Regions from separate parts of the Neisseria musculi genome, predicted to be linked through region 2. Evidence: predicted binding sites of a transcription regulator. Region 2 holds the regulator's gene; the other holds the start of a gene.
What was found. The regulator sigma-54, encoded in region 2, starts transcription at its own class of promoters, with help from an activator protein. The targets are predictions, from matches to a motif close to CTGGCACGCTTCATGCTT.
Positions count from the first base shown of each region.

Region 1 (14,958 bases), 460 kb from region 2:
ACAAGATTGTGTCGGTTAATGGCGTGGCGGTGAACGATTGGTCGGCCGCCCGCAACGAAATCGTGCTCAATCTCGAATCGGCCGAAGTGAATGTGGCAGTGGAAACCCAAAACGGTCGAAATGCCGTGCGCACCATCAACATTGCCGGCACCGCAGATGCCGGGCAGGTGGTCAAACAGCAGGGGCATATCGGCCTCTTGCCGTTTAAAATCACCAACACATTGGCCGAAGTGCTGCCGGGCAGCCCGGCCGCCACCGCAGGGCTGAAAAAAGGCGACACGCTGGTGACCGCAGACGGCAAACGGCTGCATTACTGGTCGGACTGGTCGTCGCTGTTCCGCCAAAGCCCCGGCAAAAGCCTGACCATACAATATCTGCGCAACGGCCAAACATTTGAAACCCGCCTGCGCCCCAACTCGGAAGAATTGCCCGACCACACCTTAATCGGCAAAGCAGGCGTTGCGCCGCAAAGCGATGAAGCATGGACAGAAAAAATCCGCCGCCAATACACCCCCACGGTAGCACAAGCCTTTGGGATGGGCTGGCAGAAAACTGCGGATTATTCGGCCATGATGGTGAAATTCTTCGGTAAATTATTGACCGGACAAGCATCTTTGAGCCATATTTCCGGCCCGATAACCATTGCCGATGTAGCGGGCAAAACCGCTTCATACGGCCTGCAAAGTTATGTCGAATTTCTCGCGCTGGTCAGTATCAGCTTAGGAATCATGAATTTATTGCCCATTCCGGTTTTGGACGGCGGGCATTTAGTGTATTATGCCGCCGAATGGATACGCGGAAAACCGCTGAGCGGGCGCATACAGGCCGCCGGCCTGCGCTTCGGCCTTGCCCTCATGCTGATGCTGATGATGGTGGCTTTCTTTAACGATATAACCCGTTTGTTTGGATAATGTTATGAAATTGAAACAGATTGCTGCAACCTTGATGTTGATAGGCTTCTCGCCGCTGGCTATGGCCGACTTTACCATTCAGGATATTCGTGTAGAAGGCCTGCAACGCACCGAACCGAGCACGGTATTCAACTATCTGCCCGTGAAAATCGGCGATAACTTCACCGATGCGAAAGGTGAAGAAATCATCAAAAATCTCTATGCCACAGGCTTTTTTGACGATGTGCGCGTAGAAACCTCAGGCAATCAGGTGCTGCTCACCGTGGTGGAGCGCCCGACCATCAGCAGCGTCAATATCACCGGCGCAAAAATGCTGCAAAACGAAGCCATCAAGAAAAACTTCGATGCCTTCGGTTTGGTTCAATCGCAACCCTTCAACCAAGCCAGACTCAACGAAGCACTGGCCGGTTTGAAACAGGAATACATCACCCGCGGCAAGCAGTCGGTGCAAATCACCCCTACCGTCAGCAAACTGGCGCGCAACCGCGTGGCCATCGATGTGAAAATCGATGAGGGTGCTACCACCAAAATTACCGATATCGAATTTGAAGGCAACGAACAATATTCCGACCGCAAACTGCGCCGCCAAATGTCGCTGAGCGAAACCGGCGCCATGAGCTGGCTCACCCTCAACAACCGTTTCAACGAGCAGAAATTTGCTCAAGATATGGAAAAAGTAACCGATTTCTACCAAAACAACGGTTATTTTGAAGCCCGCGTCATCGACACCTATATCCAAACCAACGAAGACAAAACCCGCCAAACCATTCATGTGAAGGTGCATGAAGGCCCGCGTTACCGTTGGGGTAAAGTGCAGATTGAAGGCGACACCCGCGAAGTGCCGAAAGAAAATCTGTATAAAATGCTGAAAATGAAAGAGGGAAAACGCTACGAGCGGCAGAAGATGGTTGAGAGCCTGCAGGCGATGCAGACGGCCATGGGCAGCGCAGGCTATGCTTTCAGCGAAATCAATGTGCAGCCTGTGCCCAATCCCGAAACCGGCGTAGTGGATTTCGTGCTTGCAGTGGATCCCGGCCGCAAAGTTTATGTGAACGAAATCAATATTTCCGGCAACAACAAAACCCGCGATGAAGTGGTGCGCCGCGAACTGCGCCAGATGGAAGCCGCACCCTATGACGTTTCCAAGCTGCAGCGCTCCAAAGAGCGCGTGGAGCTGTTGGGTTATTTCGATGATGTGCAGTTTGAAGCCAAGCCCGTAGAAGGCACGCCCGATCAAGTGGATTTGGATATGTCGGTTAAAGAACGCTCCACCGGCTCGCTTGATTTGAGTGCGGGCTGGGTGCAGGATACCGGTTTGGTATTGTCGGCAGGCGTAGCTCAAGACAACCTGTTCGGCACAGGAAAATCCGTTTCAGCGCGCGTATCGCGCAGTAAAACCACTCAAAGTGCCTCACTGTCGTTTACAGAACCGTATTTCACGCCCGATGGCGTAAGCATGGGCTACGATCTTTATGGCCGGGTTTACGACCCGCGCGAGTCTTCTTCCAGTGCCCAGCAATATAAAACCACGACTCTCGGCACCGGCGTGCGCATGGGCATTCCGGTTACCGAATACGACCGGATCAATCTCGGCTTAGGGGCAGAGCATTTAACGGTAAATACGTATGACGGCGCGCCCAAACGCTATCGCGACTTCATCAACGAACACGGCGAAGGCACCAACGGTATCGGCAAATTCAAAGGCTGGATCTACAAAGGCAATATCGGCTGGGGCCGAAACAAAACCGACAATGCCTTGTGGCCCACGCGGGGCTATCTCACCAACGTAAACGGCGAAATCGGCCTGCCCGGCAGCGATTTGCAATATTACACCCTAACCCACAACCAAACCTGGTTTTTCCCGCTCAATAAAAACCTCACACTGATGCTCGGCGGCGAAGTGGGCTACGGCAACGGTTACGGCAAAACCAAAGAAATGCCGTTTTTTGAAAACTTCTACGGCGGCGGTTTGGGTTCGGTCCGCGGCTTTGAAAGCGGCACACTCGGTCCGAAAGTGTATGACCGCTACGGCGACATGATCAGCTACGGCGGCAATAAAAAAGCCAATGTCAGCGCCGAATTGCTGTTTCCGATGCCCGGCATCAAAGATTCCCGCACCGTGCGCTTGAGCCTGTTTGCCGATGCAGGCAGCGTGTGGGACGGCAAAACCTATAACGATAGCAGCAGCGATGCCTATTACACCAACGGTGCCACCCAAAACGTTTACGGTGCGGGTGCCGCCCATAAATCCACCTTTAAAGAAGAGCTGCGTTATTCCGCCGGCGCGGCACTGACTTGGCTGTCGCCCCTGGGTCCGATGAAATTCAGCTATGCTTATCCAATTAAGAAAAAACAGGGCGACGAAATCCAACGCTTCCAGTTCCAACTGGGCACCACATTCTAAGCCTGAAGCATGAAACACCCCGGCCGCCGGGTGGTGCCTTTTCAGCTTCAAGCGATGGGCAAAAAGGACTTTATTATGAACCGGAATCCACATTGGGCATACTGGTGTGCCGCTGCCGTATTAGGCTTCGGTCTGATGGGCAGCGCGGCCGCCGAAGGCGTGCAGAAACTCGGCTTTATCAATGCCGAACGGCTGTATCAAGAATCAAAACAGGCTCAGGGAATTCAAAAAACGCTGGAAAAAGAATTCAGCGGCAAACATAAAACCCTGCAAAAAATCCAACAGGAAGGCGCGGCTTTGGAGAAAAAACTTGCTTCAGACAAACTCACCGAAGCCGAGCGCGAGAAAACCGTGCGCCAGCTCGGCGAATTGGTGCAGAAATTCCGCCTGCAGCAAGAAAAATTAGCCGAAGAATACAACCTGCGCCGCAACGAAGAATTTGCCGCCTTGCAGCAAAACGCCAACCGCGTGATTATCGATTTGGCCAAAAAAGAAGGTTACGACCTGATTTTGAAAGATGTTATCTATGTGAACAGCAAATACGACATCACCGACCGCGTTATCAAAGCCATGAACGCCCGTTAATGCTTTCAGACGACCGAAACCCCGCCAGCCCTCCCGAATGCAGATAAGGCTCAGGCAACCCAACCCGGCCGCCGGCATCAATATATACAGGGCAGCCTCTTTTCAAAGGCATGGATGTGCAACACAGCAAGAGGCCGTCTGAAAACCGTTTTGCCGGAACTCCGGCTTTTTCAACCGCAAAGGCAGCCCTCTGAATGGATACCGTTTCTTACACCTTGTCGCAAATTACCGCCGAGCTGGGCGGAGCATGGCGCGGCAGCGATGTTTCAGTCAGTGCGGTAAAACCGCTGGCCGATGCGTCTGCCGCGCACATCAGCTTTTTGGCCAACCCCAAATATAAAGCCGATGTTACCGAAAGCGCGGCAGGCGCTGTGATTGTGTCGCCCCAAACCGCCGATGAGTTTGCAGGCCGCAACCTGATTGTGGCGCAAGACCCTTATCTTTATTTTGCCAAAGTGGCGCGGCTGTTTTCGCCGCTTGAAAAAGCCAGCGGCCTCATCCACCCGACTGCCGTTGTCGAAGAAAGTGCCACCGTTCCCGCCGGATGCGAAATCGGCGCGCACGCCTATATCGGCGCCGATACCGTGCTCGGCCAAGGTTGCCGCATTCTGGCCGGAGCTGTGATCGAACACAACTGCACATTGGGCAACGAAGTGGTTATCCACCCCAACGCCGTTATCTGCCACGGCTGCACGTTGGGAAACCGTGTGGAAATCCATTCCGGCGCGGTTATCGGTGCCGACGGCTTCGGCTTGGCATTTGCGGGCGATTCGTGGTTTAAAATTCCGCAAACCGGCGCTGTTACGCTGGGCGATGATGTGGAAATCGGCTCCAACAGCAATATCGACCGCGGTGCGATGAGCGATACCGTGGTAGGCAACGGCACCAAAATCGACAACCAGGTGCAAATCGGCCACAACTGCAAAATCGGCAGCCATACCGTGATTGCCGCCAAAACCGGTATTTCCGGCAGCGTAACTGTCGGCAGCTACTGCATTATCGGCGGCGGTGTCGGCACGGTGGGCCACATCGAAATCGCCGACAAAACCACCATCGGCGGCGGCAGCAACATTACCCACAGCATCAAAGAGAGCGGCCAACACATCGCCGGCCCCTATCCGATGCAGACCCATAAAGAATGGGCGCGCAACGCCGTGCACATCCGCCGCTTGAGCGAAATAAACCAACGCATCAAACAACTTGAAAAGGCTTTGGAACCCAAGCCTGCCGATAATCAATAAGGAATAACGCATCATGGAAATCCGACTCCCGCTCGAAGCCAAAGACATCCACAAACTGATTCCTCACCGCTATCCGTTTCTGATGATAGACCGCATCATTGCATTTGAGAGCATGAAAAGCCTCACGGCGATTAAAAACGTTACCATGAACGAGCCGCAGTTTCAGGGGCACTTTCCCGAGCTGCCGGTGATGCCGGGCGTGCTGATTATCGAAGCGATGGCACAGGCCTGCGGCACATTGGCCATTTTGAGCGAAGGCGGCCGCAAAGAAGACGAATTCTTTTTCTTCGCCGGCATCGATAATGCCCGCTTCAAACGCCAAGTGGTTCCGGGCGACCGGCTCGTGTTTGAAGTGGAGCTGATTGCCAACAAACGCGGCATCGGCAAATTCAACGCCGTGGCCAAAGTCGATGGTCAAGTTGCCGTTGAAGCCGTGATTATGTGCGCCAAACGCGTAGTCGGTAAGTAATCTGCCAAAGCCGTCTGAAACCCGAAAAGCAGTTTTCAGACGGCCTGCAATAAAGGAAAGCCCGCATGAGCTTCATCCACCCCACTGCCCTCATCGACCCCAAAGCCGAACTCGACTCCGGCGTTAAAATCGGCGCCTACACCGTTATCGGCGCGAATGTGCAGATCGGCGCAGGCACCGAAATCGGGCCGCATGCCGTAATCGAAGGCTGCACCACCATCGGCGAAAACAACAAAATCTTCCAGTTTGCCAGCCTCGGCGCCCAGCCGCAGGATAAAAAATGGCGCGGCGAACCCACCCGCCTGATTATCGGCAACGGCAACACCATCCGCGAATTCACCACCTTCAACACCGGCACCGTTACCGGCATCGGCGAAACCCGTATCGGCGACGACAACTGGATTATGGCCTATGTGCACCTGGCGCATGACTGCGTAATCGGCAGCCACACCATCTTCGCCAACAACGCCTCGCTGGCCGGGCACGTTACCATCGGCGATTATGTGGTGTTGGGCGGCTACACGCTGGTGTTCCAATTCTGCCAAATCGGCGATTATGCCATGACTGCTTTCGCCGCCGGCGTGCATAAAGACGTACCGCCCTATGTGATGGCTTCGGGCTACCGCGCCGAGCCGGCCGGCCTCAACAGCGAAGGCATGCGCCGCAACGGTTTTTCGCCCGAACAAATCGCCCGCGTAAAAGAGGTGTATAAAATCCTCTACCGTCAAGGCTTGGGTTTGGAAGAAGCCAAGGCCGAAGTGTTGAAAATGGCCGAAACCGCGCCCGAGCTGGCAGTGTTTAAAAACTTTTTCGACACTTCTTCGCGCGGGATTATCCGCTGATAGAAGAGAAGAAAGGCCGTCTGAAAAATATTTCCCCTCAACCGGGGGTCTTAACCGGTTTGAGGGGCGTTTTTATGGTGAAATCCAATCACTCATTCAAAAGAAATATATACCTGATACATGAAGCCGCATGCGCTAAACCGGCGTGTTTTGCGGGATAGCCGCTTTTGTTTTTCAAACGGTGCAATATTGCCGGACTCTGTCAGGCAAAGGCGGGATTTTCTGTATCCGGTAAAACACCATAACGGGATGGTTACAAAGCAGCTGCGGCCTTTGGCACTGCAAGCAGGAAAATGCAGACTTTGGGGCAAAATAAAATACTTTTTCAACCCAGTTTCAACTTATCAGCCCTATTTCTTCACAGCCCTGCCCCTTGCCCGCACCTGCCTTCAAACCCACCGCAGCTATACGTCAAATGCCGACCGCCCATCGGGGCGGAGTGTCTTAAAAAAATTCCAATCATCCATAAGCCCGCTGCGTGTGCGGTTGAAGAATAGGAAAGGCGGGCGCGCCAAGCGTATTAACCGGGGAAGCCCTATTATGCCGAAAGTATGGTGCGCCCACTTTATTTTCGTTACCGCATTACCGCGCCCCAGCCCTAAAAAGATTTTGCCAGCCGCCCAAGCGGCACAGAATCGGTTTCGTGCAGCCTATTGCAACGGAGTTAGATAGAGGTGCGCCTTCTCCCCCCTGCCTGCCGCACCGTTCCGGGTAAGCGGAAACGGCATGCTCCGGTATTTCAGACGGCCCGGGTTTGCCGATCCGGGCGGGGCATACCCACGCCACACACATACAAAAAACACCCCGCATTTTTGGTGCGGGGTGCGGTCGTTTCCGTGGTTACAGCGAATAATACATTTCAAATTCCAGCGGGTGCGGCGCCATACGGATGCGCTTGACATCTTCTTCTTTGAGCGCGATGTAGCTCTCAATCCAGTCTTTGCTGAACACGCCGCCGCGGGTCAGAAACTCGTGGTCGGCTTTCAATGCTTCCAACGCTTCTTCCAGAGAGACGCAAACGGTCGGCACCAGCGCATCTTCTTCGGGCGGCAGATCATAAAGGTTTTTATCGGCGGGATCGCCGGGGTGGATTTTGTTTTGTATACCGTCAAGCCCGGCCATCAGCAGGGCGGCAAAAGCCAGATAAGGGTTGGCCATCGGGTCGGGGAAACGCGCTTCGATACGGCGGGCTTTGGCACTGTTCACCGCCGGAATGCGGATAGATGCCGAACGGTTTTTGGCCGAATAAGCCAGCTTGGTGGGGGCTTCGAAATGCGGCACCAGGCGTTTGTAGGAATTGGTCGAGGGGTTGGTGATGGCGTTGAGGGCTTTGGCGTGTTTGATGATGCCGCCGATGTAGTAAAGAGCGGTGTCGGAAAGGCCGGCATAACCATCGCCTGCAAACAGGTTTTGACCGTCTTTCCAGATGGACTGGTGTACATGCATACCGCTGCCGTTATCGCCCATTATCGGTTTGGGCATGAAGGTGGCGGTTTTGCCGAAATTGTGGGCCACATTGTGAATGATGTATTTCATATCCTGGGTCTGGTCGGCACGGCGCACCAGCGTGTCGAACCGGGTGCCGATTTCCATCTGCCCGGCGGTGGCCACTTCATGATGGTGCACTTCAACGGGAATGCCGATTTCTTCGAGCAGGTTTACCATCGCAGAGCGCAAATCCTGACCGGAATCCACAGGTGCAACGGGCAGATAACCGCCTTTCACGAAAGGGCGGTGGCCGGTGTTTTGACCGTCATAGGATTTGCCGCTGCTCCAAGCGGCTTCTTCGCTGTGGATTTGGTAGCGGGTGCCGCCCATGCCGGTTTCAAATTCTATGCCGTCAAACACGAAAAATTCGGGTTCGGGGCCGAAATAAGCAGTGTCGCCGATGCCTGAAGATTTCAGATAGGCTTCGGCACGTTTGGCGATAGACCGAGGGTCGCGGTCGTAGCCCTGCCCGTTTGCGGGGTCGATAACATCGCAGGTAACCACCACGGTGGCATCATCGTAAAACGGATCGAGATAGGCGGTGGCGGCATCGGGGCGCAGCTGCATATCGGAAGCCTGGATACCTTTCCAGCCGCCCATAGAAGAGCCGTCAAACGCCTGGCCTTCTTCAAACCATTCTTCGGGGTCTTCCAATACGGTGCGGGCAGGCACGGTAATATGCTGCTGCTTGCCTTTGGTGTCGGTGAAGCGCAAATCTACAAAGCGCGCTTCGTTTTCTTCGATGAGTTTGACAACTTCTTTAACAGACATAATCTGCTCCTTAAGAGGATAGTGAAAGAGAAAGCGGTTTTAAAACAACCCAATCCGGGTGCAGGCGGAAAACAGGCATTGTGCCACAACCGCCGGGAAAATGGGCGCATAAACGGCATGATGCAGCAATGGGGCCAATATAATTTTTGCCGGCAACACCGTCAATAATCTGCCGTGTAAAGCATTTTGGCCGTCTGAACGTTTTTCAGACGGCCTCCCCCTTACCACAACCTGCCGTAGTGAATGAAATTCCCCATTGTTATACTGCTTCCACTATCGGCAGCCGCCTTTTACTGATTTTCAAGCGGGTTGGCAGTTAGGATGCCGTGTTTAAATGCAATCCATTATACCAATACAGATACAGGCCGAACCTTTATCCGGCCTATGCCCGCCGGGCATAGGCCGCCGGCACCTCAGGTTTTATTTTGAAACGGCTGATATATAATGCGCCTGTCTGCGCGGATTCCATTCCGCGTTCGAATGTATTGTTACGGAGCCTGCCGCAATGGCCGCCACACTTCCCCGTTATGCCGTTTTCGGCAACCCGGTTGCCCACAGCAAATCGCCGCAAATCCACCGACAATTTGCCTTGCAGGAAAAGGTGCAGATCGAGTATGGCCGCATCTTGGCAGAGCCGGGCGGGTTTGCCGCCGCCGCCGGCCGCTTTTTTGCCGAAGGCGGCTTGGGCGCAAACGTTACCGTGCCGTTTAAAACCGATGCCTATGATTGGGTGGACGAACATTCCGAACGTGCAAAAGCCGCCTGCGCAGTCAATACCATTATCCCGTTGGGCAGCGGCCGTTTCCTCGGCGACAACACAGACGGTGCGGGCTTGGCGGCAGACATCACCGAAGCGCAGGCAACCGCCCTGCAAAACCGGCGCATTCTGATTTTAGGAGCAGGCGGCGCAGTGCGCGGCGTAGTGCCCGTGTTGCTGCAACAGCAGCCTGCCGACATCACCATCGCAAACCGCACCGAGGCCAAAGCGCGGGAATTGGCAGAGCGTTTCGGCATTCGGGCGGCACCATTAAACGGCCTGCCCGCCAACCGTTTCGATATTATCATCAACGCCACATCAGGCAGTTTAAGCGGCGAAATACCGGCAGTTGCGCCCGAAGTGTTCGGCAGCTGCGTGCTGGCCTACGATATGGTATACGGCGCGGCGGCGCAGGCGTTTTTGGATTATGCCCGCCGCAGCGGTGCTCAAAAAACTGCCGATGGTTTGGGTATGTTGGTGGGGCAGGCCGCGTTTTCCTACCGGCTTTGGCGCGGTTTTTCTCCCGACATCCAAGCCGTTATCCGCTATATGAGAAAGGCCGTCTGAAATGATTAAGTGGCTGCTGGCGCTGCCGTTTGCGGCGTTTATCCTGTTTCATGCCTATATATACGGCAGCATCATCACCTATCGCGCCGTAGCGCCGCACAAAACCGCGTTTATGAGCATGCGCATGAACGAGTTCCGCGCCCAAGGTAAAGATATCCAATTAGATTACCGCTGGGTGCCCTATAGTCGAATTTCCACCAATCTCAAAAAAGCCCTGATTGCTTCGGAAGATGCCAACTTCGCCGCCCACAGCGGTTTCGATTGGAGCGGCATCCGCAACGCCATGAAGCGCAATCAGCAGAGCGGCAGAATCCGCGGCGGCGGCTCCACCATCAGCCAGCAGCTGGCAAAAAACCTGTTTTTAAACGAAAGCCGCAGTTATTGGCGCAAGGCCGAAGAAGCCGTCATCACCGCCATGATGGAAGCCACCACCGATAAAGACCGTATTTTCGAGCTTTACCTAAACGTAATCGAATGGGACTACGGCATTTACGGCGCCGAAGCCGCCGCACAGCATTTTTATAAAAAGCCGGCCGCAAACCTAACCAGGCAGCAGGCCGCCGAGCTCGCCGCCCGCGTGCCGCGCCCGCTGTATTACGCCGATAATCCGCGCGACCGCAGTTTGCACAGAAAAACCAACATCATCATGCGCCGTATGGGCTCTGCCGCATTGCCGGATACCGAATAAGGCGCAGCGCAAACCCGCAACTACCGTAAAGTTCAGGAACGTTTACGCGGAATCCTGAAAAACCACCGGCTTGAAACCTGCCGGCCGTTGCAGCCGTCTGAAAACATCAGGCAGACATTGCCGCCCGAATTAAAAACAAAACGGCACCAAACCGTTTTACTGTTGTTCAGACGGCCTTTGCAAGCCATTCAAGCCGTCTGAAACCTGTTTCCCGTTACCGCCCCCGCAAGCCGCCCGCACCGCCCGTGCGCAGCAGTTCATCATACAAAATACAATCCGCCTGCCCCGCTGCGGCGTTGCTGCGCCTTAACGGGGTCATGATCAACATGCCGCCGCCACAAGCGCGCGGTGATAACGGTCGGCAGTATCAATAGCCCGATACCGGCGTTTTTTCTGATTACCCTCCGCGCCCTGCCTATCCAATAATCAATCGATTGCTCAAACCCGCCCCCCCCCCCCGTCTGCCCGGGAATGACGGCGGCCGAATGTTTTCAGACGGCCTGATGCTTTGCAGAGGCCGTCTGAAAACATCAGGCAGATATTGCCGCCCAAAATAAAAAAACAAAACGGCATCAACCGTTTTGTTGCTGTTTTTTCAGACGGCCTCTGCAAAGCATCAGGCCGTCTGAAAGGCTTTACTGCGCCGTTACACATTCACTTTTGCGGCCACTTCGTTGTAGCTGTCAATTTCGTTGAAATTCATGTAGCGGTAAATCTGATCGCCCTGCTCGTTGATGATGCCGATATTGGCCTGATACTCTTCCACGGTGGGGATACGCCCCAGCTTGGAGCAAATCGCGGCCAGCTCTGCCGAGCCCAGATAAACGAAAGTGTTTTTGCCCAAACGGTTGGGGAAGTTGCGGGTGGAGGTGGACATCACCGTTGCCCCTTCGCGCACTTGCGCCTGGTTGCCCATACACAGCGAGCAGCCGGGCATTTCCATGCGCGCGCCGGCACGGCCGAGCACGCCGTAATGGCCTTCGTTGGTCAGCTCTTGCGCGTCCATTTTGGTGGGCGGCGCCATCCACAGGCGCACGGGAATGTCGCTCTTGCCTTCCAGCAGTTTGGAAGCGGCGCGGAAGTGGCCGATATTGGTCATGCACGAGCCGATAAACACTTCGTCAATCGGCGTGCCCGACACTTCAGACATGAATTTCACATCATCAGGGTCGTTCGGGCAGGCCACAATCGGCTCTTTGATGTCGTCCATATTGATTTCGATAACGGCGGCGTATTCGGCATCTTGGTCGGCTTCCAATAGTTGCGGGGCGGCCAGCCAGGCTTCCATGGCTTTGATGCGCCGCTCCAGCGTGCGCGGGTCTTTATAGCCGTCTGCAATCATGTTTTTCATCAACACGATGTTGGACTTCATGTATTCGATAACCGGCTCTTGGTTGAGCTTCACGGTGCAGCCGGCGGCGGAGCGTTCGGCAGAAGCATCGCTCAATTCAAACGCCTGCTCTACTTTCAAATCGGGCAAGCCTTCGATTTCCAGAATGCGGCCGGAGAAAATGTTTTTCTTGCCGGCTTTGGCCACGGTGAGCAGACCCTGCTTGATGGCATACAGCGGAATGGCGTTTACCAAATCGCGCAAGGTAACGCCCGGTTGCAGTTTGCCGCTGAAACGCACCAACACGGATTCGGGCATATCGAGCGGCATCACGCCGGTGGCGGCGGCAAAGGCCACCAAGCCCGAACCTGCGGGGAAGGAAATACCGATCGGGAAGCGGGTGTGCGAGTCGCCGCCGGTGCCCACGGTGTCGGGCAGCAGCAGGCGGTTGAGCCACGAGTGGATCACGCCGTCGCCTGGGCGCAGGGAAACGCCGCCGCGGGTAGAGATAAACTCGGGCAGCTCTTTGTGGGTTTTCACGTCTACCGGTTTCGGGTAGGCGGCAGTGTGGCAGAACGACTGCATCACCAAATCGGCCGAGAAACCCAAACACGCCAAGTCTTTCAACTCATCGCGGGTCATCGGACCGGTGGTATCTTGCGAGCCGACTGTGGTCATGCGCGGTTCGCAGTAAGTGCCGGGGCGCACGCCCTGCCCTTCGGGCAGGCCGCAGGCGCGGCCGACCATTTTCTGCGCCAGCGAGAAACCTGCCTTGCTCTCGGCAGGCGCCTGCGGCAGGCGGAATTCGGTGGAGGCGGGCAAGCCCAGCGCTTCGCGGGCTTTGGCGGTTAAGCCGCGGCCGATAATCAGGTTGATGCGGCCGCCGGCCTGCACTTCATCGAGCAATACTTGCGATTTCAGTTGGAATTCGGCAACGGTTTCGCCGTTTTTCACGATTTTGCCTTCGTAGGGCAGAATATCGACCACATCGCCCATTTTCAGCGCGGAAACATCCACCTCAATCGGCAGTGCGCCCGAGTCTTCTTGGGTGTTGAAGAAAATCGGGGCGATTTTGCCGCCCAGGCACACGCCGCCGTAGCGTTTGTTCGGCACAAAAGGAATATCCAGGCCGGTGTGCCAGATCACGGAGTTGGTGGCAGATTTGCGCGAAGAGCCGGTGCCGACCACATCACCCACATAGGCAACGGGGTGGCCTTTGGCTTTCAGCTCTTCCAACAATTTGATGGGGCCGACTTCGCCGGGTTTGTCGGGGCTGATGCCCTCGCGCGGGTTTTTCAGCATGGCCAACGCGTGCAGCGGGATATCGGGGCGGCTCCAAGCATCGGGCGCGGGAGAGAGGTCATCGGTGTTGGTTTCGCCATCGACTTTAAATACGGTAACGGTGATTTTTTCGGGCACTTTTTCGCGTGAGGTAAACCATTCGGCATCTGCCCACGATTTCAGCACGGCTTGGGCGTGAGGGTTGCCTTGCTCGGCTTTTTCCTGCACATCGTGGAAAGAGTCGAACATCAAGAGGGTGTGTTTCAGCCCTTCTGCGGCAACCGGTGCCAGTTGTTCGTTGTCGAGAAGCTCAATCAGCGGGTGGATGTTGTAGCCGCCGAGCATGGTACCCAGAAGTTTGGCGGCGTATTCGGGCGACACCAGCGGGCTGTGTACGCTGCCTTCGGCAACGGCTGCCAAAAACGAGGCTTTCACTTTGGATGCATCGTCCACACCGGGCGGCACGCGGTTGGCGAGCAAATCTACCAAAAACCGGTCTTCGCCTGCAGGCGGGTTTTTCAACAGCTCCACCAAATCGGCGGTTTGCCGGGCGGTGAGCGGGAGGGCGGGAATGCCCAGAGCTTCGCGCTCTGCGGCGGCTTTGCGATAGGCTTCTAACATCTTATTGTTCCTTTTAGTGGTTTTTCTTCTGGGAACGCCGCACATTGTAGTGCTGCGTAGTTTCCAAATCATAAACCAATTTTGTGTAAATAGGAACTTTCTTTTGCAGCGGCCCGATAGAATTAAAGGCCGTCTGAAAAGGGTTTCAGACGGCCTTTGGGATACGCCGGCATCAGTGTTTGCGCCTGCGCGAAATGCACACCGACCATGCCAGCAGCAGGTTCAGTTGGGCCAACACCACCACAGCGGCTGCTTTGACCAAATCAATCAGTGTCCGATTGCCTACAATGGGGTTAAAAAGCAGGCTGCGGTGGTTGTTGACAATCAGATAAGCCGTCAGCAGCCACAACGACCAGGTTACGGCAAAAATCAACATACTTTTGGTGCTGATAACCGGATTGGGATTGCGCGCTTTGCGGATAACCATCAGTTCGCGCAAGTCCTGAACTTGTTCGGGCATAAGCTTCTCCTTGTTTTACTATGATAAAGATGCCGTGCGGCAAACATCCTACTGCACGCCCCTGTCGGGGCTGACCCAGGTGGCTTTGCGCTGCTTGTCGCGCAAAAGCGCTTTGGGGAAACCGTGAATCAGCGTGATGCTGTTCAGCAGCCAGAAAGCGTAGGGATACCAAATACAGCTGATGAAATAGCGGAACAGGTTGCCTTCATAGCGGCTGTCGATAAACATGCTCACGGAAAACTGCAAAATAAACATCATGAAAGTAACCAGACTCGCCACTTTTAGCAGCACAAAATCGTGCGGATGGCCCAGTGCCCACTCCGCCAAACCCACAATGGTGATGGCCAAGAGCGAATACGCCCACAGCAGGGTGATGAAATATTCGGCATAAAGCGGCCACAGGCGGATATGGTGCAGCCGCCAGATGTTTTTGAAATACTTCAAAACCACTTCCGCCCCGCCCTGCGCCCAACGCAGCCGCTGACGGTAGAGGCCGCGTATGGTTTCGGGCATCAGCACCCAGCACAGGGCGCGCGGTTCGTA
Region 1 covers NZ_CP060414.2:2,429,213-2,444,170, reverse strand. Annotated here, with positions in the region: gene rseP (RIP metalloprotease RseP) at 1-911, shown strand, start outside; gene bamA (outer membrane protein assembly factor BamA) at 916-3,315, shown strand; gene H7A79_RS12600 (OmpH/Skp family outer membrane protein) at 3,391-3,900, shown strand; gene lpxD (UDP-3-O-(3-hydroxymyristoyl)glucosamine N-acyltransferase) at 4,095-5,141, shown strand; gene fabZ (3-hydroxyacyl-ACP dehydratase FabZ) at 5,155-5,610, shown strand; gene lpxA (acyl-ACP--UDP-N-acetylglucosamine O-acyltransferase) at 5,676-6,452, shown strand; gene H7A79_RS12580 (hypothetical protein) at 6,573-7,124, shown strand; gene glnA (type I glutamate--ammonia ligase) at 7,293-8,711, opposite strand; gene aroE (shikimate dehydrogenase) at 9,217-10,035, shown strand; gene mtgA (monofunctional biosynthetic peptidoglycan transglycosylase) at 10,037-10,723, shown strand; gene H7A79_RS12560 (hypothetical protein) at 11,162-11,377, opposite strand; gene acnB (bifunctional aconitate hydratase 2/2-methylisocitrate dehydratase) at 11,370-13,955, opposite strand; gene H7A79_RS12550 (hypothetical protein) at 14,128-14,415, opposite strand; gene pgaC (poly-beta-1,6-N-acetyl-D-glucosamine synthase) at 14,464-14,958, opposite strand, start outside.
Region 1: a site for sigma-54 is predicted at 8,781-8,798, ahead of glnA (type I glutamate--ammonia ligase). Genes of this name have one in related genera too.

Region 2 (14,958 bases):
TTGGTATCCCGTCAGCCGGGCGGGCATGGCGGCAGAGCAGGTGTTGGCACAGCGGATTGTGTGGTCGGCACTGTTTGCCGTGGCGGTGCTGCTGTTTACCAGCCGGCAGGGTGAGTTTGCCGGCGTGTTCAGACGGCCGCACATTCTGGCCGCACTGTTTTTGAGCGGGTTCTGCATCGGCGCAAACTGGCTGGTGTATTTGTGGGCGATTGCCAATCATCATGTGCTCGATGCCAGCTTGGGCTATTTTATGTCGCCGCTTTTCAGCGTGTTTCTCGGCCGCGCGGTGTTGAAAGAAAGGCTGGATAAACAGCAGGCGGCTGCGGTAGCACTGGCGTTTGCGGGGATGGTGTGGCTGGCGTTGCCGGCAGGGCAGGTGCCGTGGGTGGCGCTGCTGCTGACGCTGACTTTCGGATGCTACGGTTTTATCCGCAAACTTGCGCCGGTGGGCGCTTTGGTGGGGCTGACTTGGGAAACCCTGATTCTGCTGCCCTTTGCGCTGGGTTATTTGGCACACCATTATGCGGCAGGCAGCCTGCAGTTTGCCGGTTTGGGCGCGTTGCCGCTGGCAGTGCTGCTCGGTTCGGGCGTGGCCACCACCGTGCCGTTATTGATGTTTGCCGCCGGTGCGCGGCGGATTCCACTCTCAATGCTCGGTATGCTGCAGTATTTTTCGCCTGTGCTGCAATTGGCGGCCGGCCTATTGCTGTTCGGCGAGACTTTTGATACCGGCCGCTTAATCGGCTACGGCTGGGTATGGCTGGGCGTGGCGCTGTATTTGGCCGCCGCATGGCGGCAGCACCGTGCCGCAGGGCATCGGGTGTGAATGCCAGGCGCTGCATGGGCGGGCGCGATATTGCGGGCAGGATGCTTGAAAACCCGAGACGTGGGATGTCCCGGCGGGTGTTAAGCCTTCAGCCAGTTTTTCGCGGCATCCATATCCGCCCAAATCTGCAGCTTCAAATCTTCGATACTGTCGAATTTTTTTTCATCGCGCAGTTTGTGCAGAAAGCGCACACTCAAACGCTGTCCGTAAAGGTTTCCCTGAAAATCAAAAAGATGCACTTCCAGCTTTTGGCGGCGCGATGCCGACACGCTGGGGTTGAAGCCGAAGCTGGCCACGCCGCAGCGTTTGCCGAAACTGCCCTCGGCCTCCACCACAAACACACCGTTTAAAGGATAGCGGTGGTGCGCAAGCTGCACGTTGGCGGTGGGGCTGCCCAGGGTGCGCCCGAGCTTGCTGCCGTGTTTGATGCGGCCGCCGAGTGTGTAGTCGCGGCCGAGCAGTTTGCGGGCGTGTTCCAAGCGGCCGTCTGAAAGGGCTTGACGTATGGCGGTGCTGCTGGCGCGGATATTTTCCACCAACACCGAAGGCGTGCGCTCGGTAATCATGCCGGGTTGGTTTTGCAGCATCTCGAAGCTGCCTTTGCGCCCTGCACCGAAGCGGAAATCATCGCCGATTAACAGATATCGGGTGTTTAGGCTCCCGCGCAGAATGCTGTCGATAAAGGCTTGCGCGCCCATGCCGGCAAAGGCTTGGTCGAAACGCAGCACCCACACAGCATCGACACAGCCGGTTTCGCGCAGCAGTTGCAGTTTGCTGCGCAGGGGGGAAATGCGGTAAGGCTGCTCCCGGCCGCTTTGGCGGGCGAAAAATTCCTGCGGTTGCGGCTCGAACACCACCACCGCAACAGGCAGGCCTCGGCTTCGGGCTTCTTGCTCCAGCCGCTGCAGGATATGGCGGTGGCCGAGGTGGACGCCGTCAAAATTGCCGATGGTAACGGCGCTGCCGTGGGGGAAGTGGGGCGGCATGTGCCGGCCGAACCAGATTTTCATAGGCGTTGTTCTGCGGTGGGGTGTCAAAAGGGCGGTATTGTAAGCCGATTCGGCAGCTTTCGGAATACGGCGCAAAACTTGTTGGGCAGGGCGTTGCCTTGCCGGCAAGATATTAAGGCCGTCTGAAAATATTTTCAGACGGCCTTTGGGCAAAACCCGCAGCGGCCGTTTAACGTCTGCGTTACCGCCGGCGGAAAAACCGGATTTGGCGCAGGCCGGTATTTTCAGGTTTCAATATGGTTGTACACGGTTTCTCAAAATAACCGTGAATCCGCTTGGTTTTTGATACAGGGCAGCAGGCCGCAGACGATACGGAGCGGGGGGGGGGGCGGCTCTGCTGCCGTTTGGGGCGGCCGGCAAAACCGCTCTCTTGGGGCTGGGGCGCGGCAGAGCCGTAACGGTGGAAATCAGGCGGGTTCGCGGTTTGCTGAATCTGTTAAGCCAGCGGCTCGAGCAGTTTGGCAAATGCTTCTTCAAACTGCTTGAGGCCGTCTTCCTGCAGGCGCAGGGCGAGGGCTTCGAGATCGATGCCGAGTTGTTCGGTTTCGTCTAAAACGGCAAGGGCTTCGGGCAGGCCGGCGGTGAGCGCGGCGGTGGCGGTGCCGTGGTCGGTAAAGGCTTTCAGCGTGGCATCGGGCACGGTGTTGACGGTGTCGGGGCCGATGAGGCTGTCCACATAGAGCGTGTCGGGATAGGCGGGGTTTTTCACACCGGTGGAGGCCCACAGGAGCTGCACGGGGCGGGCGCCCTGCGCTTTGAGCGCGGCAAAGGCTTCACTGCCGAAAAACTGCTGCCAATCCTGATAAGCGGCCTTGGCCAGCGCAACTGCCACTTTGCCTTGCAGGGATTTCGGCAGGGTGGGGTCGAGCGCGCCGTCTATGCGGGAAATGAAAAAGCTGGCCACCACGCTGATGTTGTGTACGGGCAGGCCGGCGGCCAGGCGGGCTTCGATGCCTTTCACATAGGCGGCATAGGCTTTGAGGGTTTGTTTGCGCGAAAACAGCAGGGTGAGGTTGATGCTGAGGCCGTCTGAAACCAACTGCTCCAATGCGCAGAGCCCTTCATCGGTGGCGGGCACTTTAATCATCACGTTGGGGCGGTTGATGGCTGTGTGCAGGCGTTTGGCTTCGGCTGTGGTGCCGGCGGTGTTGTGCGATAAATCGGGGGCGACTTCCAGGCTTACAAAGCCGGCCTTGCCGCCGCTTTTTTCATATTCGGGAAGAAACACATCACAGGCAGCCTGTACATCGGCAACGGCCAGCGTTTCGTAGATGGCTTTCGGGCTGCGGTTTTGCTGTTTCAGCGCGGCGATTTCGCCGGTGTATAAGGCATCGCCCGCAAATGCTTTTTGGAAAATGGCGGGGTTGGAGGTAACGCCGCACACGCCCTGCCGCATCATTTCGGCCAGCCCTCCGCCCTGCACCAGTGAACGCGATAAATTGTCGAGCCAGATTTGTTGGCCTAATGCTTGAACGTCCGATAAAATAGTCATCTCTGAAATCCTTGTTATTTATTGAGAAAGTAATGATGCTAACCCGATTCGCCGTATTTGGGTAGCCCTGCGGAACACAAGCATGGAAAATTGCAAACAATATCTGGACTGGGCGCGCGAGGTTTTGCGCATCGAAGCCGAAAGCCTGCATGAAATCGCCGCCGGGCTTGACGGCGGTTTTACCCGCGCTGCTGCCGCGCTGCTGCAATGCAGCGGCCGCGTAGTGGTGATGGGTATGGGCAAATCGGGGCACATCGGCCGCAAAGTGGCCGCCACCCTGGCTTCTACCGGCACGCCCGCGTTTTTCGTCCACCCCGCCGAAGCCGCCCACGGCGATTTGGGCATGATCGTTGACGGCGATGCGGTGATGGCCATTTCCAATTCGGGCGAGAGCGATGAAATCATTGCGGTTATTCCTGCGCTCAAACGCAAAAACATTACCCTGATTGCGATTACCGCGCGGCCGCAGTCCGCTATGGCGCGCCATGCCGACATCCACATCACCGCCGCCGTGTCAAACGAAGCCTGCCCGCTGGGGTTGGCGCCCACTTCCAGCACCACCGCCGTGATGGCGTTGGGCGATGCGCTGGCGGTGGTGCTGCTCAAGGCACGCGGGTTCACGCCCGATGATTTCGCCCTCAGCCACCCCGCCGGCAGCCTCGGCAAACGCCTGCTGCTGCGCGTGGCCGACATCATGCACGGCGGCGGCGGCCTGCCGGCTGTGGCGGGCGGCACTTTATTGAAAGATGCGATCGTTACAATGAGCGAAAAAGGCTTGGGTATGCTGGCCGTAACCGATGGCTGCGGCCGTCTGAAAGGCGTGTTTACCGATGGCGATCTGCGGCGGCTGTTTCAGCAGCGCGATAATTTTGCCGGGCTGGTGGTGGACGAAATCATGCACACCGCCCCCAAAACCATCGGCGTCGACAAACTCGCCGCCGAAGCCTTGAAGCAGATGCAGCAAAACCACATCAACGGCCTGCTGGTTGTGGAAGAAGGCGGCCTGCTGGTGGGCGCGCTGAACATGCACGATTTGTTGAAGGCGGGAATCGTGTGATGCGGCAGTGTGTTGTTCAGACGGCCTTGAATCATGCGGTGTGCTGTGCGGTTTGCCGCGCAGCCGCTTTGGCACAACGGCGGCACCGGTTTGCCTGGTTGCACGGGCTGTATTCTTTGCGGCACGGAGCCTTGTGTTTGATTGGATGGATCGGCTGTATTCATTTGCCGGAGTCGGTATGAAGAAACCCTATTGGCTGTTCATCGGCTGTATGCCGGCAGCCGCCGCTGCCGATAAAGAACGACCGGTTTTTAACCGTTAAAGCCGTATCGTTCCACAACGGCAGCAACACGTTTTGTATGAAATCACGGGGGCCGGGCCGGAATCGGGCGCAGAGGTGCGGTATGCGGCGGATACGGTGCGGCAAAGTTCGCGGCAGGCCTATTATTTGGAGGTGTGCGGCAGCCGGCCGCCGCTGCAAATCATCAGCAACAGCCATTGGGTTCAGAATGCCGCCGGCAGGCTGGTGGCGTGTTGGACCACAACACACTCGAAATATGCGGCAGCGAAGAAGCCCGCCAAGCCCGTGAAAACGGCGTGAACCAAAGCTGCCCGACCCGCAAAAACGTGCGCATCGATGAGAGCAGCGTCAAAAACGGCGTGATGACCGTGGCCTACACCTTAACCGACCGCGATTTCAACGATATTGCCACCATGCTGCCGTTTGCGGTGAACGTGATGAAAAGAAGGGTAACTGCCATCGTGTGCCGCCCCGAAGGCGGGCTGCTGCCGGGCTTGCAGACTGCAAGGTTCACCTTGCGCGACCGGCACGGCAAAGCCATGCCGCCTGTGGATATTTTACCGCCGGGCTGTATGCCGCAATCTGCCGCCGAGCCGCAGGAGGGCGAAGGCAGGCCGCGCCGTCAAGCCAAAGGCTGAGCCTGCAGGCTCCGCCGGTTTACACTTTCAGACGGCATTTAAAATTTATGGTGCTAAAATAAAGCCCTGATATTTGTTGGGGACGTTTGAAAGCTTTATATCGTGAATCGATTTGCCCTGTTGCGGCCTTGTGCTTTTTATTGCCGGCGGCCCTGAGACGGCAATGTGCGGATTCGCGGCGGCCTGTCAGATGAGGCCGGCAACGGTACGGCTTGCCCGCTCCACCGTTTTAACTAACCCGATGTATTTTATCTGTTTATTATCAAGAATACCTCATGCAAACCCTATCCCCTGAAATTCAGGCGCGCGCTGCCGCCGTCAAACTGCTGATTATGGACGTGGACGGTGTGCTTACAGACGGCCGCATTTTCATCCGCGACAACGGCGAAGAAATCAAATCTTTCCACACGCTTGACGGCCACGGCCTGAAAATGTTGCAGGCTTCCGGTGTGCAGACGGCCATTATCACCGGACGCGATGCCCCTTCGGTGGGCGTGCGCGTGAAGCAGCTCGGCATCGGCCACTACTATAAAGGCATACACGACAAACGCGCCGCCTATGCGCAGCTGCTTGCCGAAGCGGGCGTGGCCGAACACGAATGCGCCTTTATCGGCGATGATGTGGTCGATCTGCCCGTGATGGTGCGCTGCGGCCTGCCCGTTGCCGTGCCGGAAGCGCATTGGTTTACTCTGCAATACGCAGCCTATGTTACCCGCAAAAGCGCAGGGCAGGGCGCGGTGCGCGAGCTGTGCGACCTGATTATGCGGGCGCAGGGCAAACTTGAAGCCGCTTTGCAGGAGTATGTGCAATGATCAGGCTGCGACACGGCTGGCTGTTTCCACTGGTGTTGGCGGTTTGCCTGGGCGGCCTTTCTGCCTGGCTGGGGCGTATCAGCCAAATTGATGTGGAAGAAGCCGCCCTCAATCCCAACGAGCCGCAATATTCGATGACGGGCATCAACGGCAAACGTTTTGACGGGCAAGGCCGTCTGAAAGAAAGCCTGAGCGCCGAAACGGCTTGGCAATTGCCCAAAAGCAGCAACATCACCTTTGAAAAACCCGAGCTTGCCCTGTATGACGGCGGGCGGCTGCTCTATACGGTAAAAAGCAACGAAGCAGGCTACCACACCGAAAGCCGCAAAGTGCAGTTTCAAAACGAAGTGGTGCTCACTAAAAACGCCGATGCCCAACGCCCCGCCGGCATTTTGAAAACCAACAGCCTGACCGTTGATACGCAAACCGAAACCGCCGAAACCCAAGAGGCTGTCGAATATCAGTACGGCGACTCCCACGGCACGGCAAACGGCTTGGTATATGACCATAAACAAGGTTTCTTAAACCTGCCTTCACGTGTGAAAGCCATTATTTATGACCCAAAAAACCTGTAAAACCGCCGCGCTTGCCGTTTTAGCCCTTATGGCCGCCGCCCCTTGTGCGTTTGCGCTGGAAAGCGACCGCCGGCAGCCGATTCAAATCGAGGCCGACCAGGGTTCGCTCGACCAGGCCAACCAAGTGACCACATTCAGCGGCAATGTGATTATCAAGCAGGGCACGCTCAACATCAGCGCAGGCAGCGTGCGCGTATCGCGCAACAGCAAAGGCGAGCAGCAGATGAATGCTGCCGGCAGCCCCGTGCGTTTCAGCCAAACGCTAGATGACGGCAAAGGCATCGTGAAAGGACGGGCCGACAATATCGATTACTCGTCTGCCACCAATATCGTGAAGCTCACAGGCAATGCGCGGGTGGAGCGGGGCGGCGATGTGGCCGAGGGTGCCGTTATCACCTATAACACCCGCACCGAAATCTACACCGTGCAGGGCAGCAAGGCTGCCGGCGGCAAAAGCGGCAAGCGTGTAACCGTGGTTATCCAGCCGTCCGGTGCACAATCCCAGGGCAGGAAAAAATAATCTTCGGCCGTCTGAAACTCCCGGCAGGCGTGCCGCCCTGTTTTTCAGACGGCCGGGGATTGTATAAAACCCGCGCCGGCATTTGAAAACATCCGCATGATGCTTGTGCTGGGTTAGGGCATCTTCATTGGTTCCGCAGAAATAACATACAGCAAACCGCTTGTCCGGCCGGGGCGTTGCCGTGCTTCACCCCGAAGCGGGTGGGTGTTCGGCCGCGCAAACGGCAGCAGAACCGGTTTGGTATGAATATATTGTTTGGAAATTGCCGCTTGGTGCCGTCTGTCTGTGCAGCTTGTTTTGCGCTTCATTCGAGCGCTATCCGCTAGGCAGGCGAGCGGCACAGCCCCGGGCATAAAGGCTCGGAAACTTCAGATGGTATTTTTGGGTTGCGCGAAGATACCGCCCTTGAGGTTGCCGGCAGATACCGTGAGGACGGTTGCGGATAAGCGGATACGCATGAACAAGTAATACAAATCTTCACAAAGATTAAAATAAACTTTCAGACGGCCTAAAAACCGATTACAATAGTAACCATCACAAAGAACACACATATGAGCCAAAGCCGCTTAAACGTACAAAATCTGCAAAAAACCTTCAAAAAGCGCCAAGTGGTGAAAAACTTTTCGCTGGAAATCGAAAGCGGCGAAGTGGTCGGCCTGCTCGGCCCCAACGGTGCGGGTAAAACCACCAGCTTTTACATGATTGTGGGGCTGATTGCCGCCGATGCCGGCAGCGTTGAGTTGGACGGACGGGAAATCCGCCACCTGCCGATACACGAACGCGCCCGTTTGGGTTTGGGCTATCTGCCGCAGGAAGCATCGATTTTCCGTAAGATGACGGTAGAGCAGAATATCCGCGCTATTTTGGAGATACGCCTGAAAAACAAAAGCGAAATCGATGCCGGGCTGGAAAAACTGCTGGCCGACCTGAATATCGGGCGCCTGCGCAACAACCCTGCGCCTTCGCTTTCGGGCGGTGAACGCCGCCGCGTGGAAATCGCCCGCGTGCTGGCTATGCAGCCGCGCTTCATCCTGCTTGACGAGCCGTTTGCCGGCGTTGATCCGATTGCCGTTATCGACATTCAGAAAATCATCGGCTTTTTGAAAAACCGCGGCATCGGCGTGTTGATAACCGACCACAACGTGCGCGAAACCCTGCGCATCTGCGACCGGGCCTACATTATCAGCGATGGTGCCGTATTGGCTTCCGGCCATCCTGAAGAACTGGTCGGCAACGAGCAGGTGCGTGCGGTGTATTTGGGCGAAAACTTCAACTATTAAAGCCGCAGGCCGGCAGTTTGAGAATTAATCCGGCTCGGTGCAAAGCACACATTACGCTTTTATGGCGGATTAAATGGAAACTGATACGGCATCCCCACTTTTATGCACTTATTTGTATGGTTTGCGGGTATGGCCTTGTTTTGATTCGAATTTAATCCCCATACTCAAGAAGAAAATAAAAATATGAGTCAAAACATAGGATTAAAGCTCAGGCAGACCCAGCAGATCAACCAGCGGCTGCAACAGTCGCTGCGCATACTGCAAATGTCGGGATTGGAGCTTGAGCGCGAAGTCGGCGACTGGCTGCAGGAAAACCCGCTGCTGGAGTGTGCCGAATACGATGAAGCGGCCGAAGCCGGATTTGACCGCATCTCTGCCGCACAGCCCAAAACCGGCCAAATCGGCGGTGATGATGCGGAAAACGTTTGGGCCACCATTGCCGAGGAAGAAGGCTTCAACACTTATCTGCACAAACAAGTGTGCGAACATCCTTTGAGTGAGGCCGAAGCGGCGAGGGTGCATATCTTGATCGATTTTCTCGATGAGCAGGGCTATTTCACCGACAGTTTGGAAGAAGTGCTCGAGCATACGCCGATAGAGTGGATGCTGGAAGAGCAGGATATGCACAAAGCACTTGATTTGCTGAAAAGTTTTGATCCGCCCGGTGTGGGCGCCGCCAATCTTGCCGAGTCGCTGCTGCTGCAACTGATGCGTCTGCCCGCATCGCCCGCGCTCAGTCTTGCCGTCAAAATCGTGCAGCTCCACCTTGACGATTTAGGCCGCAGCCGCCAGCAAAACACTGCTAAATTCCGCAAACATTTTCCCGATGCCGAAGCCGCTACTCTTCAGACGGCCTTGGATCTGATTGCCAAGCTCAATCCTTATCCCGCTTACGGTTTTGCTGCTGCCGAACCCACCGCCTATGTGCAGCCCGATATTTGGGTGAAAGAAACCAAAAGCGGCTGGTCGGTGATCACTAACGAGCGCGTGTGGCCGAAAGTGCGGCTCAACAGCGAATATTGCGAGCTGCTCAAACAGGCGGGCGACATCGGCCCGGAGTGGAAAGAAAAGCTCAGTGAGGCGCGCCAGAAAATCGACAGCCTCGAGCTGCGCAAAAGTACCGTGATGCGGCTGGCCGAATATATTGTTGAAAAACAGGAAGATTTTTTCGTGTTCGGCGAAATCGGACTCAGCCCCATGCTGCTGAAAGATGCTGCTGCCGCGCTGGGCGTGGCCGAAAGCACCGTGTCGCGCGCGGTTAATCACAAATATTTGGCTTGCCCGCGCGGGGTGTTTGCGTTACGCTATTTCTTCACACAGGCCGTTGTTGCGGAAGACGGTGAAAGCGTCAGCCAAAGTGCGGTGAAGGCCGTTATCGCGCAGCTGGTGGAAAGTGAAAACAAACAAAAACCCTATTCCGATGATGCGTTAAGCAGGTTGTTGAAGCAGCAGGGCATTGATATTGCCCGCCGCACGGTAGCCAAATACCGCGAATCGTTGAATATTCCCAATGCGCACCAACGCCGGCCGTAATGTGCCGGCCAAAACCGAACCGGCCGTCTGAAACAATGAATCTGCATCAGCAAAACTTTTCAGACGGCCTATATTGCAAGTGGACGCGAAAAACCGATTTATCTGCGGCCGCACAGCCGGCAATACGCCGATTTCCGCCGCCTGAGCGGGCGGTACAACCCAACCGAAGGAGTAAGCCATGAATCTGAAAATTACCGGCCTGAATTTCGATGTAACCGAAGCCGTCAAAAACCATGTGGCCGCCAAGCTCGAACGCATCAACCGCCACGCCGCCAATGTTATTTCGGTAGCCATCACTCTTTCGGTGGAAAAGCTCAACCACAAGGCCGAGGCCGATGTGCATCTGGCGGGTAAGGATCTGCATGTGGAAACCGTTGAATCGGATATGTATGCCGCCATCGATGTGTTGATGGACAAGCTTGACCGCGCCGTGCTGAAACACAAAGAAAAAAGCAATGATGTGCGCGCCACCCCCAAACCTGCGCCGACAGCCTGATAAACGTTTGCCGTAACATGCAATAAAAAATCCCCCTTTCAAATTGCGCCCCAACTGCCGGATCTTGAATCCGACTTTTGGGGCGGTTTGTTTTGAGGGATGGGAAGCAGATTTATCTGTGTGGGTAATTTTGAGGCAGCCATACCGGAATATGCCGCGTCATCATGTGAAATATGGCGGGCGGGCATGATGCATCTGCTTTGTTTCCGCTTCAGTGTTGCTGCGCCATAAGGCCGGAGTCTTTGCAAAATTCAAAAAACACCAAAAGAAAGTTTATCTGCCGCAGGCGGAGTTTGGCCGCCCCGCATCCGGGGGTTTAAGCGGTACGCCGGTATTTCCCACCACTATCCCCGCCTGCGCGGGAACAATGATGCTTGATCTTTTCAGACGGCCTTAAGGTATTTTTGCAAAGCGTTTCCGGCATCCCGGCAGGGTTTGGTTGAAAAATCCATGCCGGGGCGGCTTTTGCGCGTGAAGCGGCCGCTAGCTTTCCAGCTTAGCCGACTGCGCTTTCACTTTGGCCATTTTTTCCTGCAGCTCGGCCAGCTCGGCTTGGTCTTTCGCCACCAGATGGGTGGGGGCTTTTTCTGTGTAGCCGGGCTTACTCAGTTTGGCGTTGAGTTTGTCTAAAGCCTTTTGCAGTTTTTCTGCTTCTTTGTTCAGGCGGGCGGCTTCGGCGGCTTTGTCGATTTCCACTTTCAGCATCAGGCGGGCATTGCGGGCGGCTTGGCACACGGCAATCGGAGCATCTTCGCCTTCGGGCAGGCTGTTGACCAATTTGACTTCGGTGAGACGGGTCAGCGCGGGCAGGTATTTCAACATATCGGCCAACTCTTCGCTGCCTTCGATAAACAGGGGCGCCTTCACTCCCGGCCCCAAGCCCATTTCGCCGCGCAGGTTGCGCACGGATTCCACCAAGCCTTTGAGTATGTCCATCTGCTTGAATGCGGCAGGTGCGATGTATTCAGGGTCGGCCTGAGGGAAGGCGCCCAGCATGATGCTGTCGGCGGTTTTGCGGCCGCACATCGGTGCAACGGTCTGCCACAGCTCTTCGGTAATGAACGGAATAATCGGGTGCAGCAGGCGCAAGGTTTCTTCCAATACGCCCAGCAGGGTGGCGCGGGTGGTACGCTGCGTGGTCGGGCAGCCGGTTTGGATTTGCACTTTCGCCAGCTCGATATACCAGTCGCAATATTCGTTCCACACAAATTCATACAGCGTTTGTGCCGCCAAATCAAAGCGGTAGCTGTCGAAGGCGGCGGCGGTTTCGGCTTTCACCTGTTGCAGACGGCCGATAATCCATTGGTCGGCAAAGGTATAGGCCAGGGGCTTTCGGCTGCCTGTTACAGGGTGGGTAACGCCGGGTGCGGCTTCATCGAGGCCGCAATCTTGGTTTTCTGTGTTCATCAGCACAAAATTGGTGGCGTTCCACAATTTGTTGCAGAAATTGCGGTAGCCTTCGGCGCGTTTGAAGTCGAAATTGATGCTGCGGCCGAGGCTGGCGTAGCTGGCCATGGTAAAGCGCAGCGCATCGGTGCCGAACACGGGAATGCCTTCGGGGAAGAGTTTCTCGGTGGCTTTTTTCACCTGCGGCGCTTTTTCGGGGCGGCGCAGGCCGGTGGTGCGTTTCACCAGCAGGTTTTCCAAACTGATGCCGTCGATTAAGTCCACAGGGTCGATCACATTGCCCTCGGATTTCGACATTTTTTTGCCTTCGTGGTCGCGCACCATGCCGTGGATATACACGTCTTTAAACGGCACTTTGCCGGTGAAGTGGGTGGTCATCATGATCATGCGCGCCACCCAGAAGAAGATGATTTCGTAGCCGGTAACCAATACATTGCCGGGGAGAAAGGCTTGCAGCTCGGGCGTTTCAGACGGCCAACCCAAGGTGGAAAACGGCACCAGCGCAGAAGAAAACCAAGTGTCGAGCACATCTTCATCGCGTACCAAACCGCTTTTGCCGGCCAGTTTTTCCGCTTCTTCCTGCGAGCGGGCAACATAGCAGCGGCCGTCTGAATCATACCAGGCGGGGATTTGGTGTCCCCACCACAGTTGGCGCGAGATGCACCAGTCTTGGATATGGTTCATCCATTGGTTGTAGGTGTTTACCCAGTTGCCGGGAATAAATTTCACTTGCCCGCTGTCGACTGCGTGTTTGGCTTTCTGCGCCAGGCTCATGCCGGCAAACTCACTTTCCGGCTCGGCTGCTTTGCTGCTGTCGGGAGTGGCAGACATCGCCACAAACCATTGGCTGGTGAGCATCGGCTCGATCACCGAACCGGTGCGGTCGCCTTTGGGGGTCATCAGTGTGTGCGGCTTCACTTCGACCAAAAGATTTTGCGCTTCCAAATCGGCCACGATTTGTTTGCGTGCGGCGGAGCGGTCGAGGCCGGCGTAGGCGGCGGGCAGGGCAAATCCTTGCTGTGCTTCGCCTTTGTAGTCGAACACTTCGGCATCGGCCAAAACTTTGGCTTCCAAATCAAATATATTGATTAATTGGGTGTGGTGTCGTTTGCCGACTTCATAATCGTTAAAGTCGTGTGCGGGGGTGATTTTCACGCAGCCGGTGCCGAAATCTTTTTCTACATATTCATCGGCAATCACCGGAATGGTGCGGCCGGTAAGCGGCAGCACCAGCTCTTTGCCGATTAAGTGGGCATAGCGGCTGTCTGCGGGGTGTACGGCCACGGCCACATCGCCCAACAAAGTTTCAGGGCGGGTGGTGGCCACAATCAGGCTTTCAGACGGCCTGTCGGCAACCGGGTAGCGGATGTGCCACATCGAGCCCTGTTCTTCTATGCTTTCCACTTCCAGATCCGATACTGCCGTGCCTAACACGGGATCCCAGTTGACCAAACGCTTGCCCCGGTAAATCAGGCCTTGTTCAAACAGGCGCACGAACACTTCGGTTACGACACCGGCGCGGGTGTCGTCCATCGTGAAGTATTCGCGGCTCCAGTCGGCCGAACAGCCCATGCGGCGCATTTGCCCGGTGATGGTGCCTCCGGAGTGCTCTTTCCATGCCCATACTTTTTCGAGAAATTTTTCACGGCCGAGGTCATGGCGCGAAATGCCTTGCTCAGCCAGCTGCCGCTCCACCACAATCTGCGTGGCGATGCCGGCATGGTCGGTGCCGGGCACCCAGCAGGTGTTGCGGCCTTTCATGCGGTAGTAGCGGGTGAGGCCGTCCATAATGGTTTGGTTGAAGGCGTGCCCCATATGCAGCGTGCCGGTTACATTGGGTGGCGGAAGCTGGATGGAGAAAGACTGTTCAGACTGCATATCGGGCTGGAAATAGCCTTTTGCTTCCCAGTTTTGATAATGCCCGGCTTCGATTTCGGCGGGGTTGTATTTGTTTAACATGATGTTTTTCAATGCTGTATTAATCTGTAAATCAAAGCATGGGATTATAACGCAAAGGCCGTCTGAAACCTATAAAAGGCGTTTCAGACGGCCATAACAAACTGCCCGTCAGGTTAGTGCCTGCGGGCAGTTTTATTTTCTCGGTTCATTTATTTTTCGCTTCGGCCTTGGCTTCTTTTTTCAAAGAGGCATATAAGTCGGGCTGGCGGCTTTTCAGCAGCGAGGCAATCGCAAGATCATCGCGGTTTACTTTAGCCAAGTCGATTTTCTCAATGTGGACCAAACGCAGTAATTCGCGTACGGGCTTGGGCATGTTGCGGCCTGATTCGTAACGCGAACCGCCGGACTGGGTAACGCCGATGCGGCTCCAAAAGTCCATTTGGTTTAAACCGAGTTTTTTGCGGATATCGCGGATATTTTCGATTTTCTCGAACGACTTCATGAAATTCCCTTCATTTGTTGTAAAGATCAATCTGGAAATTACTTATGCAGCGATAATATCTTGAGTGAGAATATTATATTCAGATAAGTATGAATGCTTAGACAGGGAAATCAGGATAAGTTTAATCGGATTTTCTATCAAGCGGTCAAAAAACGCGACAAACGCAATAGGGTGTTTCAACTATTCTTTTAAAACAATAGGTTATTTTTTTAAGTAAAGATTCTAGCTAAAAATATTTTACATAAAAAAACGTAACAAAATCAAGGTTTACCTGTTTTCGGGCTGACGGTGAGGATTTCGCGGCCGGTTTCGGTAACCAAAACTTCGTGTTCCCATTGCGCCGAAAGCGAGCGGTCTTTGGTAACTACCGTCCAGCCGTCTGCCAAAATGCGCAGATGGCGTTTGCCTTGGTTGATCATCGGCTCTATCGTGAAAATCATGCCCGGCTGCAACACCAAACCTTGCCCTTTGCGCCCGTAGTGCAGGACTTGCGGCTCTTCGTGGAAGCCCCGGCCGATGCCGTGGCCGCAGAATTCCTGCACCACCGAATAACCTGCGTTTTCGGCAACCTGCTGGCAGGCGTAACCGATGTCGCCCAAAGTGGCGCCGGGCTTGACCGCCGCGATGCCCGCCATCATGGCTTGGTGGGTGATGTCGATCAGGCGTTGGG
Region 2 covers NZ_CP060414.2:2,888,615-2,903,572, forward strand. Annotated here, with positions in the region: gene rarD (EamA family transporter RarD) at 1-826, shown strand, start outside; gene ribF (bifunctional riboflavin kinase/FAD synthetase) at 907-1,836, opposite strand; gene tal (transaldolase) at 2,273-3,328, opposite strand; gene H7A79_RS14910 (KpsF/GutQ family sugar-phosphate isomerase) at 3,411-4,385, shown strand; gene H7A79_RS14915 (hypothetical protein) at 4,857-5,264, shown strand; gene H7A79_RS14920 (KdsC family phosphatase) at 5,540-6,076, shown strand; gene lptC (LPS export ABC transporter periplasmic protein LptC) at 6,073-6,651, shown strand; gene lptA (lipopolysaccharide transport periplasmic protein LptA) at 6,632-7,171, shown strand; gene lptB (LPS export ABC transporter ATP-binding protein) at 7,723-8,451, shown strand; gene rpoN (RNA polymerase factor sigma-54) at 8,635-9,984, shown strand; gene hpf (ribosome hibernation-promoting factor, HPF/YfiA family) at 10,163-10,480, shown strand; gene H7A79_RS14950 (valine--tRNA ligase) at 10,964-13,846, opposite strand; gene H7A79_RS14955 (helix-turn-helix domain-containing protein) at 13,992-14,288, opposite strand; gene map (type I methionyl aminopeptidase) at 14,549-14,958, opposite strand, start outside.